Regions from separate parts of the Brevibacillus sp. 7WMA2 genome, predicted to be linked through region 1. Evidence: riboswitches for the same ligand, from Rfam matches in the RefSeq annotation. Region 1 holds a riboswitch; each other region holds the start of a gene.
What was found. Region 1 has a riboswitch for S-adenosylmethionine ahead of GOP56_RS02965 (homocysteine synthase). Riboswitches for the same ligand answer to the same signal wherever they lie in the genome.
Positions count from the first base shown of each region.

Region 2: linked by a shared signal. The riboswitch ahead of GOP56_RS21405 (PLP-dependent transferase) and the one ahead of GOP56_RS02965 (homocysteine synthase) in region 1 are both predicted to bind S-adenosylmethionine.
Region 3: linked by a shared signal. The riboswitch ahead of GOP56_RS09415 (ABC transporter permease) and the one ahead of GOP56_RS02965 (homocysteine synthase) in region 1 are both predicted to bind S-adenosylmethionine.

Region 1 covers NZ_CP048799.1:678,242-683,563, reverse strand. The annotation lists gene GOP56_RS02975 (amino acid deaminase/aldolase) at 1-859, opposite strand, end outside; gene GOP56_RS02970 (NCS2 family permease) at 969-2,258, opposite strand; SAM riboswitch class I at 2,736-2,843, shown strand; gene GOP56_RS02965 (homocysteine synthase) at 2,983-4,281, shown strand; gene GOP56_RS02960 (hypothetical protein) at 4,381-4,722, opposite strand; gene GOP56_RS02955 (VOC family protein) at 5,062-5,322, opposite strand, start outside.
Region 2 covers NZ_CP048799.1:4,957,490-4,962,811, forward strand. The annotation lists gene thrS (threonine--tRNA ligase) at 1-70, shown strand, start outside; ribosomal protein L20 leader region at 137-289, shown strand; gene infC (translation initiation factor IF-3) at 416-925, shown strand; gene rpmI (50S ribosomal protein L35) at 950-1,147, shown strand; gene rplT (50S ribosomal protein L20) at 1,249-1,608, shown strand; SAM riboswitch class I at 1,738-1,846, shown strand; gene GOP56_RS21405 (PLP-dependent transferase) at 1,944-3,107, shown strand; gene GOP56_RS21410 (aminotransferase class I/II-fold pyridoxal phosphate-dependent enzyme) at 3,104-4,270, shown strand; gene GOP56_RS21415 (DUF3906 family protein) at 4,431-4,637, opposite strand; gene GOP56_RS21420 (nitrite/sulfite reductase) at 4,729-5,322, opposite strand, start outside.
Region 3 covers NZ_CP048799.1:2,377,019-2,382,340, reverse strand. The annotation lists gene GOP56_RS09425 (mandelate racemase/muconate lactonizing enzyme family protein) at 1-395, shown strand, start outside; gene GOP56_RS09420 (MFS transporter) at 439-1,929, shown strand; SAM riboswitch class I at 2,096-2,197, shown strand; gene GOP56_RS09415 (ABC transporter permease) at 2,381-3,307, shown strand; gene GOP56_RS09410 (ABC transporter permease) at 3,311-4,264, shown strand; gene GOP56_RS09405 (ABC transporter ATP-binding protein) at 4,280-5,293, shown strand; gene GOP56_RS09400 (ABC transporter ATP-binding protein) at 5,297-5,322, shown strand, end outside.

The sequences.
Region 1 (5,322 bases):
TACCGCCACCATTAAAAAAGCGGAGCGAAATATGCTGTCGTTGTAATTCGTCATCTACACGTTTCCGCTTTTCCCTCACTACGCGTATAGAACGTTTTTTTAGATAAGAGATAACCCCATTTTTGAAACCGTGCCCTGGCATATTATCACCAACACCAGCAATTTGCGCCTCATAGCTCATGATTCCATCCAACACAAGCCAAGGACTCGATCCAATTCTTTCAACCATCTGCATCACTTGCTCGAATGTACGTAAGGATGAGCGGTATACACCAATATGCAAGCCCAAAAATGAGTCAGAGGCATCCATCTCCACACAAAGCAACAAGGGCGTACTTACTTGTTTGGCCACCTCCTCCGCCAAGTTAATATGCTCCAATGAATCGACCATTAATGTAATTTGTGCGCCCTGCTGTACAGCTCGTGCTATCGTAAGTAGCGAAGATCTGTCCACCACAGGGTAACCAAGTAGCAGATTATGAAATCCGTTCTCCCACAAAAACAATGCTTCTGATGCTGTAAAACACATGATGCCCTGGATCAAAGGATCATAATCTAAAATATATCGGAGCATAGGAATAGAACGAATTGACTTACTGGCAATTCGTATACGTTTACCATTGCTCCTAGCTACAATTTCAGCCATATTCTGATCCAACAAATCAAGGTCAATATAGGCAAACGGCATAGATAGGTTCGCCAAAGCTTCTCTGTAATAGCGATATCTGCTCGTCGTCTCGTACAGAAATCTCACCTTCTTTACTGTTTCATAGATTGGAATGTATTTCTCTTCAGTATATTCAGTCACGCAAGCGTCTAAAACTAGTAAAAAAAGAAAAATGCTTGCTCCATCTAGCAACAGTGACTAGCCGTTCCATATCCATTCTGCATTCCTTCATTCATACTTTTCATGCCCGTATGCAAAAAAGCAGCCATCCTCTCAAAAGAGAAAATGGCTGCCTTTTACCTTAATGAAGCTGCAATGCTAGCAACACAAAATATAGGAAAAACATAAACGAAATGATTAAAAGCGGCAAGGGAATTTCTTTTCGTCTGCCCATCGCCAGTTTAACAATTGGATACGCCATAAATCCGAAAGCAATTCCATCTGCAATACTCGCTGTAAAGGGAATCAGCACAATGATCAAGAACGCTGGCAAGCCTTCTGACATGTCGGAGAACTTAATCTGATTGACACTTTGCATCATTAGGCTACCAACTAGAATTAAGATAGGAGCAATCGCTGTATCCGGCACGTAACGAATGACAGGAATGCAAAAGATTGAGATCAAGAACAGAATTCCTACCGTAATTGCTGTAATCCCTGTTTTCCCGCCAGCGGCAATTCCTGCAGAACTTTCCGCTGAAGACACAGTTGGACTCGTACCAAACAATCCAGAAAGCATAGCTGAAATGGAGTTTGCTTGAAAAGTACGAGCAAATTTACTTTCTGGAACCATGCTGTGCAAAAGCCCCATATTTTCAAAAACAATCACCATGGTTAGCGGAAACACAGCCAGCCAAAATCCAGTAGTAACTATGCCGTCAAACGAAAATGCTCCAAAGACAGTGAGGTATGTCGAGAACGAGAAATCACTTGCCTGACTTGTACCACCTACCGTACCAAGGGCAATAGCAATCAGCGTATTTACAATAATACTGATTAAAAAGCTACCTTTTACATTGCGTAAAAATAGCACAACGGCAATTACCAAGCTGACCAATCCCAATACTACCTTCGTATCGCCCAGATCGCCTAAAGCAATAAATGTAGATGGATTAGGTACGATTAAGCCGCCTTTTTGCAAACCAATAAAGGTAAGAAACAACCCAATTCCAACCGTCATTCCTTCTTTTAGAGACAGTGGAATGCTTTTCGCTAAGATTTTGGCAACCGGTGTAAAAGCAATCACGATAAATAAAACACCTGACATGAATACAACTGCCAAAGCGCTCTCCCATGATAATCCCATAGATTTAACAATCGTATAGGAGAAAAACGCATTAATGCCCATACCAGGAACAAGTGCTACAGGAGCATTCGCCCAAAAACCCATGATCAAGCATCCTATGAAGGAGATAACGATCGTGGCAACAATACCTGCTTCCAATGGTATACCTGCATCCGATAAGATCATTGAATTCACGGCAATGATGTAGACAGCGGTGAAAAACGTGGTTAAACCAGCCAAAATTTCGTTGCGAACCGTTGTTTGATGACCTTTTACATCAAATCTTTTACGAAAAAATGAGTACAATATCGGTTCCCTTCTTTAAGCAAAACAACCCCTCGGCCCACCCGTGCCAATTCACCCCAAAAATTGGGGCAAGACACCTTTCCCTATAGTAGCAAAAAGAACGAAAAAGAGTAAATAGGAAAATGTAAAAATGTGCACATAAAAAAGGCAGTTATGCTTGTATGTAGGTTTTCATGTTTCCAGCTACTTCTATTTTACCCTCCAAAAAGCAAGCTGCTATACAAGTTATGCATCTTATTATGTATAATTATACTTATTTGTATTTTTATTCATGATTATTCACTTCATGTATCCTGTAAATAAATCTGTTTTGCTGTCGATATGTAGCTAAATTTTTAGAAGTTTAATCAAGTTAAAACAAGATGATTTCAATAGTTATCATAAACGGAAACTGAATTTGATTCCGCTATTTTTTCAGAATGCACAAAATATTATTGACTTATCATTCCAAGCTCCTTACAATAAAACAAACTTTTATTTTCATCAAGAGTGGTGGAGGGACTGGCCCGACGAAGCCCGGCAACCGGAACATAGTGTTCATGGTGCTAAATCCTGCAGAATCTGCAAGGTTCTGAGAGATGAATGTATGCGAAATTAGTAACGCAGCCTTCCTCTACTCAGAGGAGGGCTTTTTGCTATGAGAAGCCTGTCTTCCCTCTCTACTGCGCCACCATTGAAACCAAGAGAATCACCTTACTTTACATGGAAAAGGAGTGGTTTTTTTATGTCAAACCTCAATTGGAAAAGAGAAACACTAGCTCTTCACGGAGGTCAGGAGGCAGACCCAACTACCGGCGCTCTTGCCGTCCCCATCTATCAAACATCCTCCTATGAGTTTCGTGACACCAGCCATGCAGCCAATCTATTCGCGTTACAGGAGCCTGGGAACATTTATACCCGCATCATGAATCCAACCCAGGATGTATTTGAGAAACGTGTCGCCCTATTAGAAGGCGGTATTGGGGCACTTGCAACTGCATCTGGTCAAGCCGCCATTACATTTGCCTTATTAAATATTGCACAAGCCGGTGATGAAATCATCTCCTCTAGCAGTTTATATGGGGGAACCTACAATTTATTTGCCCATACCTTTGCAAAGCTTGGAATTACCGTTCATTTTGTTGACCAATCCAACCCAGACAATTTCCGTTCAAAGATTACGGACAAAACCAAGGCGATTTTCTGCGAAACGATCGGAAATCCTCAAATGCAGGTTGCCGATCTAAACGCTATTGCTACCATAGCTCATGAATATGGATTACCGCTCCTTGTGGATAATACCTTTGCCTCCCCTATTTTGTGCCGACCGATTGAACATGGGGCAGATATCGTTATCCATTCTGCTACTAAATTTATTGGCGGTCACGGCACATCTATCGGGGGAATTATCGTAGACTCCGGTCATTTCGATTGGAGTAACGGCAAGTTCCCTGGGCTCTCCACTCCAGACCCTACCTACAATGGAATTGTATATACAGAGGCGGTTGGCGATGCTGCTTATATCGTAAAAGCTCGTGTGCAGCTACAGCGAGATGTAGGAGCTACCTTATCTCCTTTTAACTCCTTTTTATTCTTACAAGGTCTAGAGACTCTCCACCTGCGGATGGAACGGCATAGTCAAAATGCACTTGCTGTTGCTCAATATTTAGAACAACACAACGATGTAGAGTGGGTGAGCTACCCAGGGCTTGCTAGCTCACCTACCTACGAACTTAGTCAACGCTATTTACCAGATGGTCAGGGGGCTTTGTTGACTTTTGGAATCAAAGGTGGAGTAGAAGCTGGCAAAAAAGTAATTGAATCTGTTCAATTGTTCTCGCATTTGGCTAATGTAGGAGACTCCAAATCATTGATCATTCATCCAGCTAGTACTACTCATCTCCAACTTACCCCAGGAGAACAAGCTAAGGCCGGGGTGACCCCTGGGATGATTCGTCTTTCCGTAGGTACAGAGGCAATTGAAGATATTTTGCAGGATGTAGAGCAGGCTATTCAAAAAGCTGTGGAAGCTGTACAAGTGTAAGCTGAGAATCGTGTAGGATGTAAAAAGGCGTGCTTCACTGTTGCCAGTCGCACGCCTTTTTCTATATGTAAGATGTAAATTTGGCTTTTGGCTCATCGCTTACTTTTTCGATACCTGAACATATGCGGTCTGCTTCACCGTGTACGTATCTGCGAGTGTTTCTTCTTTTATGACACCTAGCTTAAGTAGGCTGTTTATTTTTGCCACATCCACCTTGGACATCAGCCTCCATATTTGTGGATCTTCTACGGCTTTAAGCAGGTGTTCCTCATTAAACTCTTTCTTCTCTTGTTGACTAATTTTCAGACGGTAGTCTCCTATCTCAATCTCACACGGTTTTGGATAAACAGCCAACAGAATTCGTCGTAGCTCTGCCAGCTCCTCTTCTAACTCTTTTTGCTGTTGTTTGATCGCAAAATACCGAGCAATTGTAGCTTCCATGTGCCCCTCTCCTTTCGTTCTGACAACAATGTATGTAGAAAGGTCACACATAAGAACCGAGAAAGAAGGGGTTTATCACATCTTTTCCGTTATTCTGAATTCTTCTTTTGATATCTTCTTCCACAAATAACGACAAGCAACACTAGTAGGAAACTAACGACACTAATGATATTTTTTGCAGTGCCTTCCTTAATAAATAGATTCAGGAAAAATGTAGGCCCGACAATCAGCAGCAATAGATTTAGCGAGTGTTTTCCAATAAAGTTCAATCACTCTCTCCCCCCATGTTTTTATGATCAATAAAAGTTACATTCCTCCCATTGTATCATATTTATCAGCCTACTTCCCGATTAATACAAATACATTGCCATCCGGCGCCTCCATAATAGCTACATGACCACCTAATGAATTGGAAAATGGCGGACGAATCCACTGAATGGAAGGATCGTCTTTCCACTCTTCATAGAATGCAGTGACATCTTCTACAAAAATCTCTGGCTCTATGAAATGTAATTCAGGGTTATTTTTCAAAACTAACTCTGCATGGCCTTCTCCAAACCCCATACCTACTAGTTTCCATGGTTTACCCGGAATTTGTTC
Region 2 (5,322 bases), 1.1 Mb from region 1:
CGATCTAGGCAGCAAGCCAGTTGCTGAGGTGTTGGCTCATCTTCAAAACGAGATTTTAGAGAGAAAATAAGCTGCAAAGCTTGACAAACACCTAATTGTTATGTAAAATTACTGGGTGTGATAACTTCACATTTCGAGATTGAAGCAGAAGCGCCCAGCTTCTCACCTGAATCGACGTCTAGCTGGACAGTTGACGGGTCTAACGTATGCAAAGCCTCCGATTGATTCGTTGTTTTGCTAAAGGTGAGATTAAATGCGGGCGCTATAGCGTCCGCATTTTTATGTATGTGGCGGTTGATGATGATTGATCGCCACATGCTTATGAAAAGCTTTCAACTATGCAAGAACAGCTTTTCTATTATCCGTTTTTGCTCTCGAAAGACTATGGAGGTGGCAAATCATTAGCAAGGATCAAATGTTGGTAAATGAGGCGATTCGTGCTCGAGAAGTACGCTTAATTGGTGCTAACGGTGACCAACTAGGTGTAGTACCACTAAGAGAAGCATTACGTATTGCACAAGAATCTGATTTAGATCTTGTAAACGTAGCTCCTACAGCAAAACCTCCCGTTTGCCGTATCATGGACTTTGGTAAGTTCAAGTATGAGCAATCGAAAAAGGAGAAAGAAGCTCGCAAGAATCAAAAAATTGTTGAGCTGAAGGAAGTTCGTTTTTCCTCTAACATTGAGGAGCACGATTTCCAAACGAAACTTCGCAATGTGCTAAAGTTTCTGGGTGAAGAACACAAAGTGAAATGTACGATTCGTTTCCGCGGTCGTGAAATTACCCACTCTGAAATCGGACAACAGGTGCTGGAACGTGTAGCAGCCGCTTGTGAACAAGTAGCAACGGTTGAACGCAAACCAAAAATTGAAGGTCGTAGCATGATTATGATCTTAGCTCCAACTCCGAAATCGGAAAAATAGGATACGAGACAGGAGGATTTCCCAATGCCTAAAATGAAAACTCACAGTGGAGCAGCAAAACGCTTCAAAAAGACTGGTAGCGGTCGTTTGAAACGTGATTCTGCTTACACGAGCCATTTGTTTGCTAACAAGAGCACTAAAGCGAAGCGTCATCTTCGCAAAGGTGGAATGGTTTCTAAAGGAGACCAAAAACGCATTGAGCAAATGATCACTTACTTGTAAGATTCATTTCTGCTCATTTTCCGCAACGAAAAATTTTCTAGCATGAGCCCCATAAGCGTCTATAGAGAGACCGCCATGCTACAGATCAGGAGGAATTGATTATGCCAAGAGTAAAAGGTGGCATTGTGACACGTCGTCGTCATAAGAAAATCTTGAAATTAGCCAAAGGTTACTTTGGTTCTAAACACCGTCTGTTTAAATCCGCTAATGCACAAGTAATGAAGTCCCTGATGTATGCTTATCGTGACCGTCGTCAGAAAAAACGTGACTTCCGCAAATTGTGGATCACTCGTATCAATGCACAAGCTCGCATGAATGGTCTTTCTTACAGCCGTTTAATGCACGGTTTGAAACTAGCTGGTGTTGAAGTAAACCGCAAAATGTTGGCTGATCTAGCTGTTAACGATAAAGCAGCTTTCAACGACATTGCAGCAGTTGCTAAAAGCAAATTGAACGCGTAATACCGTTCTTTTAGAAAAAGGCTGTCGAATTTATTCGGCAGCCTTTTTTGATTGATGCGAAAGAAAACCACTTGACATCGTTTAAAGTGTCTGATAATTTTAGAATCAACACAAATTGAATAGCATGACTTCTTATCCAGAGAGGCGGAGGGACTGGCCCGTTGATGCCCGGCAACCACTTGTTTATTGCAAGATGGTGCTAATTCCTGCAGGACAATTTTGTTCTGAAAGATGAGAAGGTTTGCTTACGGATTTCTTTGCGTAGCCAAAGCCTTCTTTCATCGAAAGAGGGCTTTTTTGTTTGGAAATAAGGCGAGATAGAGGAGTGGAACAGGATGCATATTGACACACGTTTGGCACAAATCGGGGTAGGGAAAGACAAAACAACAGGATCGCTCAGCTTTCCGATCTATCATGCAACAGCTTACCGACATCCAGCATTGGGGGAAAGCACAGGTTTTGATTATACGCGGACGGCTAATCCGACGCGAGCGGTACTTGAGGAAGCAATCGCTAATCTAGAGGGAGGAGACGGTGGCTTTGCCTGCTCTTCCGGAATGGCAGCGATACAAACAATAGTAGGCTTATTCTCCTACGGCGACCATTTGGTTGTTTCGCTTGATCTATATGGCGGGACATATCGATTATTCGAGCAAATCATGAAACGATACGGTATAACCTGCACGTATGTTGATATGTGTCAGCCAGAGCTAGTGGAGGCTGCTATTACTAGTCAAACACGCGCTTTGTTCATCGAAACCCCTACCAATCCCCTTATGCAAATTACAGATTTGAAATGCATGATTGATATTGCCAAACGCTATCAATTGCTATCCATTGTTGACAATACATTTATGACCCCCTATTATCAGCGACCGTTGGAGTTAGGAGCAGATATCGTCTTTCATAGTGCTACGAAGTATTTAGCTGGACATAATGATGTGCTATCTGGCTTGATCGTGACGAAGGGTGCTGATCTGACCGAAAAGATCGGTTTCTTGCATAATTCTATAGGAGCAGTGCTTGGCCCGCAGGATTGCTGGTTGGTGATACGTGGATTAAAAACATTGGCATTACGCATGGAGCGTCATCAATCAAATGCTTTTGCTGTGGCTGCATTTTTGCAAACTCACCCAGCGGTGTCAGAAGTCTTTTACCCTGGATTACCTACTCATCCGGGATATGATAGTCAGACGAAACAAGCAAGTGGCTACAGTGGAATGGTTTCCTTTCGCATTAAGGAACAATCAATGGTCGCTATCTTTTTAGAGCAATTACGAGTGATTTCATTTGCAGAAAGCCTAGGCGGTGTAGAATCCTTATGCACCTATCCTGCAACACAGACACATGCCGATATACCAGTAGAAGTACGGGAGCATGTAGGAGTCTGCAACCGATTGTTGCGTCTATCAGTAGGAGTTGAACATCCAAAAGATTTGATCGCTGACCTAACCTTTGCCTTGGATAAATGTTTACAAATAGAGGAGTGTATCCGATGAACTTTGCAACCAAAATCCTTCATGGTGCGTGTGGAATGGATCGTATAACGGGAGCTTCAAGCATCCCAATCTACCAAGCCTCTACTTTTCATCAACAAGATATTGATCAGCCTGGTACCTACGATTATGCAAGATCAGGGAACCCTACGCGGCAGGCGTTAGAAGAGACGATTGCCGCGTTAGAGGGGGGAGAACGGGGTTTTGCTTTTTCATCTGGAATGGCTGCCATTTCCAGCGTATTTCTTTTATTTTCAAGTGGCGATCACTTGGTAGTGGCCGAGGATGTCTATGGCGGAACATTTCGCTTTTTAACAACCGTGCTTGAACGGATGCAAATTGAAGTGACCTTTGTGGATACAACTCAACTGTCTTTCGTGGAGGCAGTGATTCAACCAAATACGAGGGCCATATTTTTAGAAACACCCTCCAATCCGACATTAAAGGTGACTGATTTGCGTGGGGTGATTGCAATTGCTAAACGACACGGGCTATTGACGATCGTGGACAATACTTTCTTGACTCCCTACTACCAGCGACCGCTGGAGTTAGGAGCTGATATTGTGTTGCATAGTGCGACCAAGTTTATCGGTGGTCACAGTGATGTGGTTGCAGGTCTGGCAGTGACAAAAACAAAGGAGCTAGGACAAAAATTATATGCGATTCAAAATGGATTTGGCGCCATTCTTGGCGTGCAGGATAGCTGGCTAGTAATGCGGGGCTTAAAAACCTTAAAGGCACGTTTGGATATTTCAACCCGAAATGCTGCCATTGTAGCAGACCATTTAGCAGAGCATCCTTTGGTCAAAAATGTCTACTATACGGGTTTGCCGACTCATGCTGGCCACAAAATTCAAGAGAATCAAGCAAATGGACACGGGGCTGTGCTTTCGTTTGACCTGGGAAGTCGAGCGCGGGTAAAGGCTTTATTTGAAAATGTGCAATATGCTCTCGTAGGAGTTAGCCTTGGAGGAGTGGAAAGTATTTTATCCTATCCAGCGCAGATGTCACATGCGGCGATGCCGAAAGCGGAGCGAGAAAAGCGTGGCATTACAGATGGATTAGTAAGGCTATCGCTTGGTATAGAGGATGTAACGGACGTATTGGCAGACCTAGAGCGTGGCTTGAAGGCGGGGGAGAGAATAGAGGAGCAGGTGAATGTGTAGGAATGAGTAAACGTAGTAAAAAGTTCGGATTTATCGGAGTAAATAACCATTCTGTTTACCAAAAATAGGGTAAATCATGTATGAAAAAAAGAAATGAAAGCAAAAAGAAATCCAGCCTTTCTCTGACCTCCTATCAGATGTAGCTGGATTTCTTTTTGTGCTAGGAAATAGCAAACACGTATCCTTTCCCTTTTTCTATATACTTTTTTTCAAGTAAGGTACTAGTTTTGATAGTGGGAGTTGGGTGGAATTGGCGCTTGGTAAGAGCATGAGCGGTGTGAAAGGCTGCTTCCTCCGTTTCCGCAATAACGGCAGCTACCAGATTTTTTTCCTCAGTTGTTACAATCTCGACATGATATAGATACATGATATTCCCCTCTTTTCATACTTGCTGAGCTCAAATGAGGGTTCTAACAATACCCGCATTAGATGACTCTAGCTAATCAAACCAGTATTCTCTACACATTCACACTAGCAATAATCTGTGTAAAATGCTCCTGAATGTTAGCGACTCCGAACCTACGAGCGAACTGGTGAAACTTTTCTCCCGATTCACGGTTGGTTTTAAACAACTCCACTAGCTGAGCGATGACAGGAGCTACTCGATCAGCGACAACGCGTCCTTTTAAACGGCTGTTAAATTGGGCATCTGGACCAAGACTGCCTCCGACGAAAAAATCATAGGCGTCCACTGTGCCTTCTGCCGTTTTAACCAAAGAACCCTGTAGTCCAATATCGGCTATCTGTTGCTGACCACACGAATTGGGGCATCCGATCATGTGAATTCTTATGGGGGTATCGATTTCCACATGTTCATCTAGCCAGTGAGCGATAGAAGTCATCCGCGCTTTTGTCTCAACGATTGCCAGATTGCAAAATTCATTGCCCGTACAGGAAACAGCGTGCCCAATAAATGTTCGTGGCGTCGGGGAATAACGAGTGAGTAAGGCTTCTGCAAGCAAGGAATCCAGATGTTCATCGGGAATGTTTGACAGGATGATATTTTGGGAATTGGTAGTCCGTATCGAGCCGTTTCCATAACGATCGGCTAA
Region 3 (5,322 bases), 1.7 Mb from region 1:
TGCATGTAAGGGATTTTCACAATCTATGCCAGCTTGGAGCGATTGATATTGCCCAGCCTGACCCGATGCATGAGGACGGAATCGATGGGTATCGACATACGCTATCAACTGTGCGTAGTTTTGGCTATCGTGTGTCCCCACATGTATTTGATGGTGCTTTAACAAGGCTGTATGCATTGTTTGCCCAAGCCTGTCTGCCTGCATGGAGCAAGATGACAGGAGATGAAATCGAACCAGTTGAATGGGATATCATGGAAAATCCCTTTGCCAAACTAATTCCTCTCTCTCCGCACCAAGGGATGGTTACGCTGCCAAAAGGAGTGGGACTTGGTATAGAGATCGATACCGACATCCTAGCACACTATAGCTGGGATGGTAGTATATATCAGGCCTAAGTACATTTCATGATTACGTTGATCGTTTAAGAAAAGAGGACGTATGATGGCTCAAGCGCAAAATAACAAGAAAAACCTCATAGGATTAACAGGTGTTCCATTGGTTATGGTACTTGGAAATTCAATGTTAATTCCCATATTGCCAACAATGAAATCGGAATTGCACTTAACTTCTTTTCAAACCAGTTTTTTAATTACTGCTTTTTCTATTGCGGCCGGAATCATTATTCCATTGGCTGGCTATCTATCTGACCGATTTAATCGCAAAGTGGTCATAACGATCGCTTTAACGTTATATGGCGCAGGCGGATTGCTTGCAGGCTTAGCGTCCCTATGGTTAACCAATCCCTACTGGTTAATTATTTGTGGAAGGGTGTTACAGGGAATAGGTGCAGCGGGAACATCACCCATAGCTATGGCTTTAGTAGGAGACTTATTTGATGGTGCCTCCGAAAGTAAAGCGCTTGGACTATTGGAAACCTCTAACGGGTTGGGTAAAGTGTTAAGCCCAATTTTAGGCGCTCTATTCGCCTTATGGACATGGTACGCAGTCTTTTTAGCTTTTCCGGTCATATGTGCAGTAGTTCTAACTATTTTTTTGCTATTGGTAAAGGAAAAGAAGCAAAACAAGCAACCCAAATCAGTTAAAGAGTACCTTGGCTCGATTGGCCAGATATTTAAACAAAATGGAAAATGGCTCATTCCAGCCTTTTTTATTGGTAGCATATGCTTGTCTACGCTATTTGGTGTGCTTTTTTATCTATCGGATTTATTGGAGGAGACCTATCAGATTGATGGTATTCTAAAAGGTGCCTTTTTAGCTATTCCCCTGCTGGCTCTGAGCATTATGGCATTTATAACAGGAGCTATTATTAAAAAGAGACTAACGGTAATGCGCTACTTTATTATTGCAGGGATGCTCTTACTGACCATTTCTTATGCTGGGGCAAGCTTTGTTTCTAACGTGTACTTCTTAATAGGAATTCTTGTATTTGGTAGCGTAGGAACCGGCATGATTCTGCCCTGCCTCAATTCTATGATCATTGGAGCGGTTACAAAGACAGAGCGTGGTATGATTACGTCTTTGTATAATGGTGTCCGGTTTATAGGAGTAGCGTTGGGGCCTCCGATTTTTACGTGGTTATTGGGATTTTCGACGAAAGTTATGTTTTATTCGATTGCTTCTGTCACGTTACTATTTGCTATAATTGCATTTTTTACTATAACGCCGCAAAAGGGCAGCAATTCTCAAGGAGCTTCGCAGGAGGGAACTGTTAAAAAGGAATCTTCAGCAGACGGGAATTCAATGGATTCGTCAAAATCAGCAGGTACTAAAAGTGAAGCCGAATCCTCTGCCAAGGAAAAGAATCTTTTGGATCAGAAGGCTTTGGATGAGATGACTTTGTTATTAGAAATGCGAGAGGAAACAAAAGATCAGCAAAAACAGGAGCAATTGAAAAAGGAACTGGGTTTTGACCTAGGAGATTTGTTTGAAAAGCTACTTACCAAAAAAGAAAAAGACAAAACGAAATAGATGCTTAGCCTCCAGGTTTTGGAGGTTTTTTTGTATTCTACTATTTCTATAAAAAAATGACTGCTAACAAAAATAAACAAAAGTAAAAACAAGGGTGGTTCTATTGACATTTCAAGTAACGATGATATGATAATGTATAAATTGAATCCGATAATTTTATAACAACTTCTTATCAAGAGCGGTGGAGGGACTGGCCCTATGAAACCCGGCAACCTTGATTCATTCAAAAGGTGCTAAATCCAGCAGAAGTATTTCTGAGAGATAAGGAGAATGGCAGATACATAGACATGAAGCCCTTCTTCTTAGAGAGAAGGGCTTTTTTGCATAGGTTTTTCACAGACAAATGAATCACAAAGGGCGGTCAAAGAGGAAAAAATGTATCCTTGCAAGCATATAACCAAGTATTCCGATATAAAAATAGGGTATTAGAGAAAAGTGGGGGAACTTACGTATGTATCTGTTAAAAAGAATATGTACCATGCTCATAACATTATGGATTATTGTGACACTAACCTTTGTCATTATGCATCTTATACCGGGTGATCCATTTGCTACTGATTCGCAAATGCTGCCGGCTGATGTCGTCCAAAATATGCGGGAAAAATATAATCTGGATAAACCAATGGCACAGCAATATTTGTTATATCTAAAGGATTTGGCCCAGTTGGATTTAGGACCTTCCATACAATCAAAATCACGTGATGTAAATACATTGATTGCTTCTGGATTTCCTGTATCGGCAACACTAGGTCTACAAGCGTTATTTTTAGCTTTATTTCTTGGTATTTCCTTAGGAATTATCGCAGCCCTTTATCATCATAAATGGTTGGATTACGTTTCGATGTTTATTGCGATCATAGGGATTTCTGTCCCAAGCTTCATCCTGGCTCCACTGCTAATCAAATTAGTTGCGGTTGAGTGGAAGCTTTTGCCGGCTGCCTCCTGGGGATCATGGAAACATTCAATCCTGCCGTCTGTTACATTAGCGGTCGGTCCTATGGCTATTATCGCCCGCTTTGTTCGGGCTAGCATGCTTGAGGTTTTTAGTCAGAATTACATGAAGACGGCAGAGGCAAAAGGCTTACCTACGTTTGCAATCGTGGTAAAGCATGGCATTCGTAACGCCTTGATACCAGTGTTAACCTTTATCGGTCCGTTGTTTGCAGCGCTGATTACGGGCACGTTTGTAGTTGAAAAAATCTTTGCCATTCCAGGCATTGGCAAGTATTTCGTAGATGGCATCTTTAATCGTGATTACCCAGTTGTGATGGGAACAACGGTTTTTTATAGCACGGTCCTGATCTTGTCGTTGTTTTTGATCGATGTGTCATACCGACTGGTGGACCCAAGAATTAAGCTAACGAGCAAGGGGGACTAACAGATGGCGCAATCTTCACTGCATTCTGAACAAGATCATCTTTTTCGACCTGTGGATAAACGAGTTTTTGAGAAGCATCAGATAGATCGTCCTAGCCTAAGCTATGGCAAAGAAATGCTACGAAAAATCATACAAAACAAGCTGGCGATGCTTGGTTTCAGTTTATTAATCCTTGTGGTCATGCTTTCGCTGATCGGTCCACATCTAGTAGCCTTCAGTCCAGAAAAACAAGATTTGATGCTTGGAAATCTCAAGCCTTCCGGTACTCATTGGTTTGGGACAGATGATTTAGGACGAGATATGTGGGCGCGCACCTGGGCAGGTGGACAGATTTCTCTTTTTATCGGCTGTATCGCAGCAACCATCGACTTATTGATTGGCGTAGCTGTCGGTGGAGTCTCGGGTTATATGGCAGGACGCGGTAGGGTAGGGGATCGTATTGACAGCATCCTGATGCGTATTGTCGAGGTTTTATATGGCATTCCTTATTTACTGGTTGTGATTTTATTGATGGTGGTGCTAGAGCCTGGACTGTCCACTATCATTATCGCCCTTTCTGTTACAGGCTGGGTTGGCATGGCTCGTTTGGTACGTGGTCAGGTCTTGCAGTTAAAACAACAAGAGTTTGTACTAGCGGCCGAAAAGCTAGGAACCTCACACGCCAAAATTATTTGGAAGCATCTGTTGCCAAATGCCTTAGGAATTATCATCGTGAATCTGACTTTTACGATACCTCAGGCGATCTTTGCTGAATCCTTTTTAAGCTTTCTTGGTTTAGGGGTACAAGCACCGAGTGCTAGCTGGGGAACGATGGCTAATGATGGTATAGGCGTGATTTTAAATGGCCAGTGGTGGAGACTGTTTTTCCCGGGCTTATCTATTTCACTAACGATGTTTGCCTTTAATGCTTTCGGAGATGGCTTACAGGATGCACTTGATCCTAAAAGTAAAAAGTAGAAGGGAGGGATAATCATGGGACATTTGCTAGAGATAGATGAGCTGGAAGTTGGGTTTACGACATATGGCGGTGAGGTTAAGGCGGTTCGTGGGATTTCGTTTTATGTGGACAAAGGAGAGGTGGTAGCCATCGTCGGTGAGAGCGGCTGTGGCAAATCAGTTACAGCGCAGGCAATCATGGGGATGGTTAAGGCAGGAAGCGGTGTTAGGACAGAAGGCTCTATTCGCTTTGCTGGACAGGAAATGACAGGTTTGTCTAAAAAGGAATTGCAGGAGATTAGGGGTTCTAAAATAGGAATGGTGTTTCAAGACCCAATGACATCACTAAATCCTACGATGAAAATCGGCAAGCAAATTGCGGAGGGCTTACGAAAACACCAAGGGCTCTCCCAACAGGCGGCACAGCAAAAAACGATTGATCTGTTGCGGCAAGTAGGCATCCCAGAAGCAGAGAAGCGCTATCATCAATATCCGCATGAATTCTCGGGAGGAATGCGCCAGCGGGTCGTAATTGCGATTGCGATTGCCTGTAATCCACAGCTATTGATCGCTGATGAGCCAACAACCGCATTGGACGTGACCATTCAAGCACAAATTCTTGACTTGCTGCTTGAATTACAACAAACAACCAGTACCTCGATCATTATGATCACGCATGATTTAGGAGTCGTTGCAGAAGTGGCTCAGCGGGTGGTAGTGATGTATGCTGGAAAAATCGTAGAAACAGGGACAGTCGATGAGTTATTTGAATCGCCGGGACACCCGTATACAAAAGGGCTATTAGACTCGGTGCCAAAGCTGGAACAAGCCGGGAAGCATCGATTAGTCCCGATTGATGGAGCACCACCAGATTTATTTGCTCCGCCAAAAGGATGTCCATTCGCTCCTCGCTGTCCACATGCGATGGAAATTTGCCTGGATCATCTCCCGCAACCGACCACATTTTCAGCTACACATCAGGCGAACTGCTGGCTGCATGACCCAAGGGCTCCACGCCAACAAGAATGTAGAGTAGCAGGGAGGGAGTGAGAAATGGTGCGAAGCTTAGAAGTTACAGA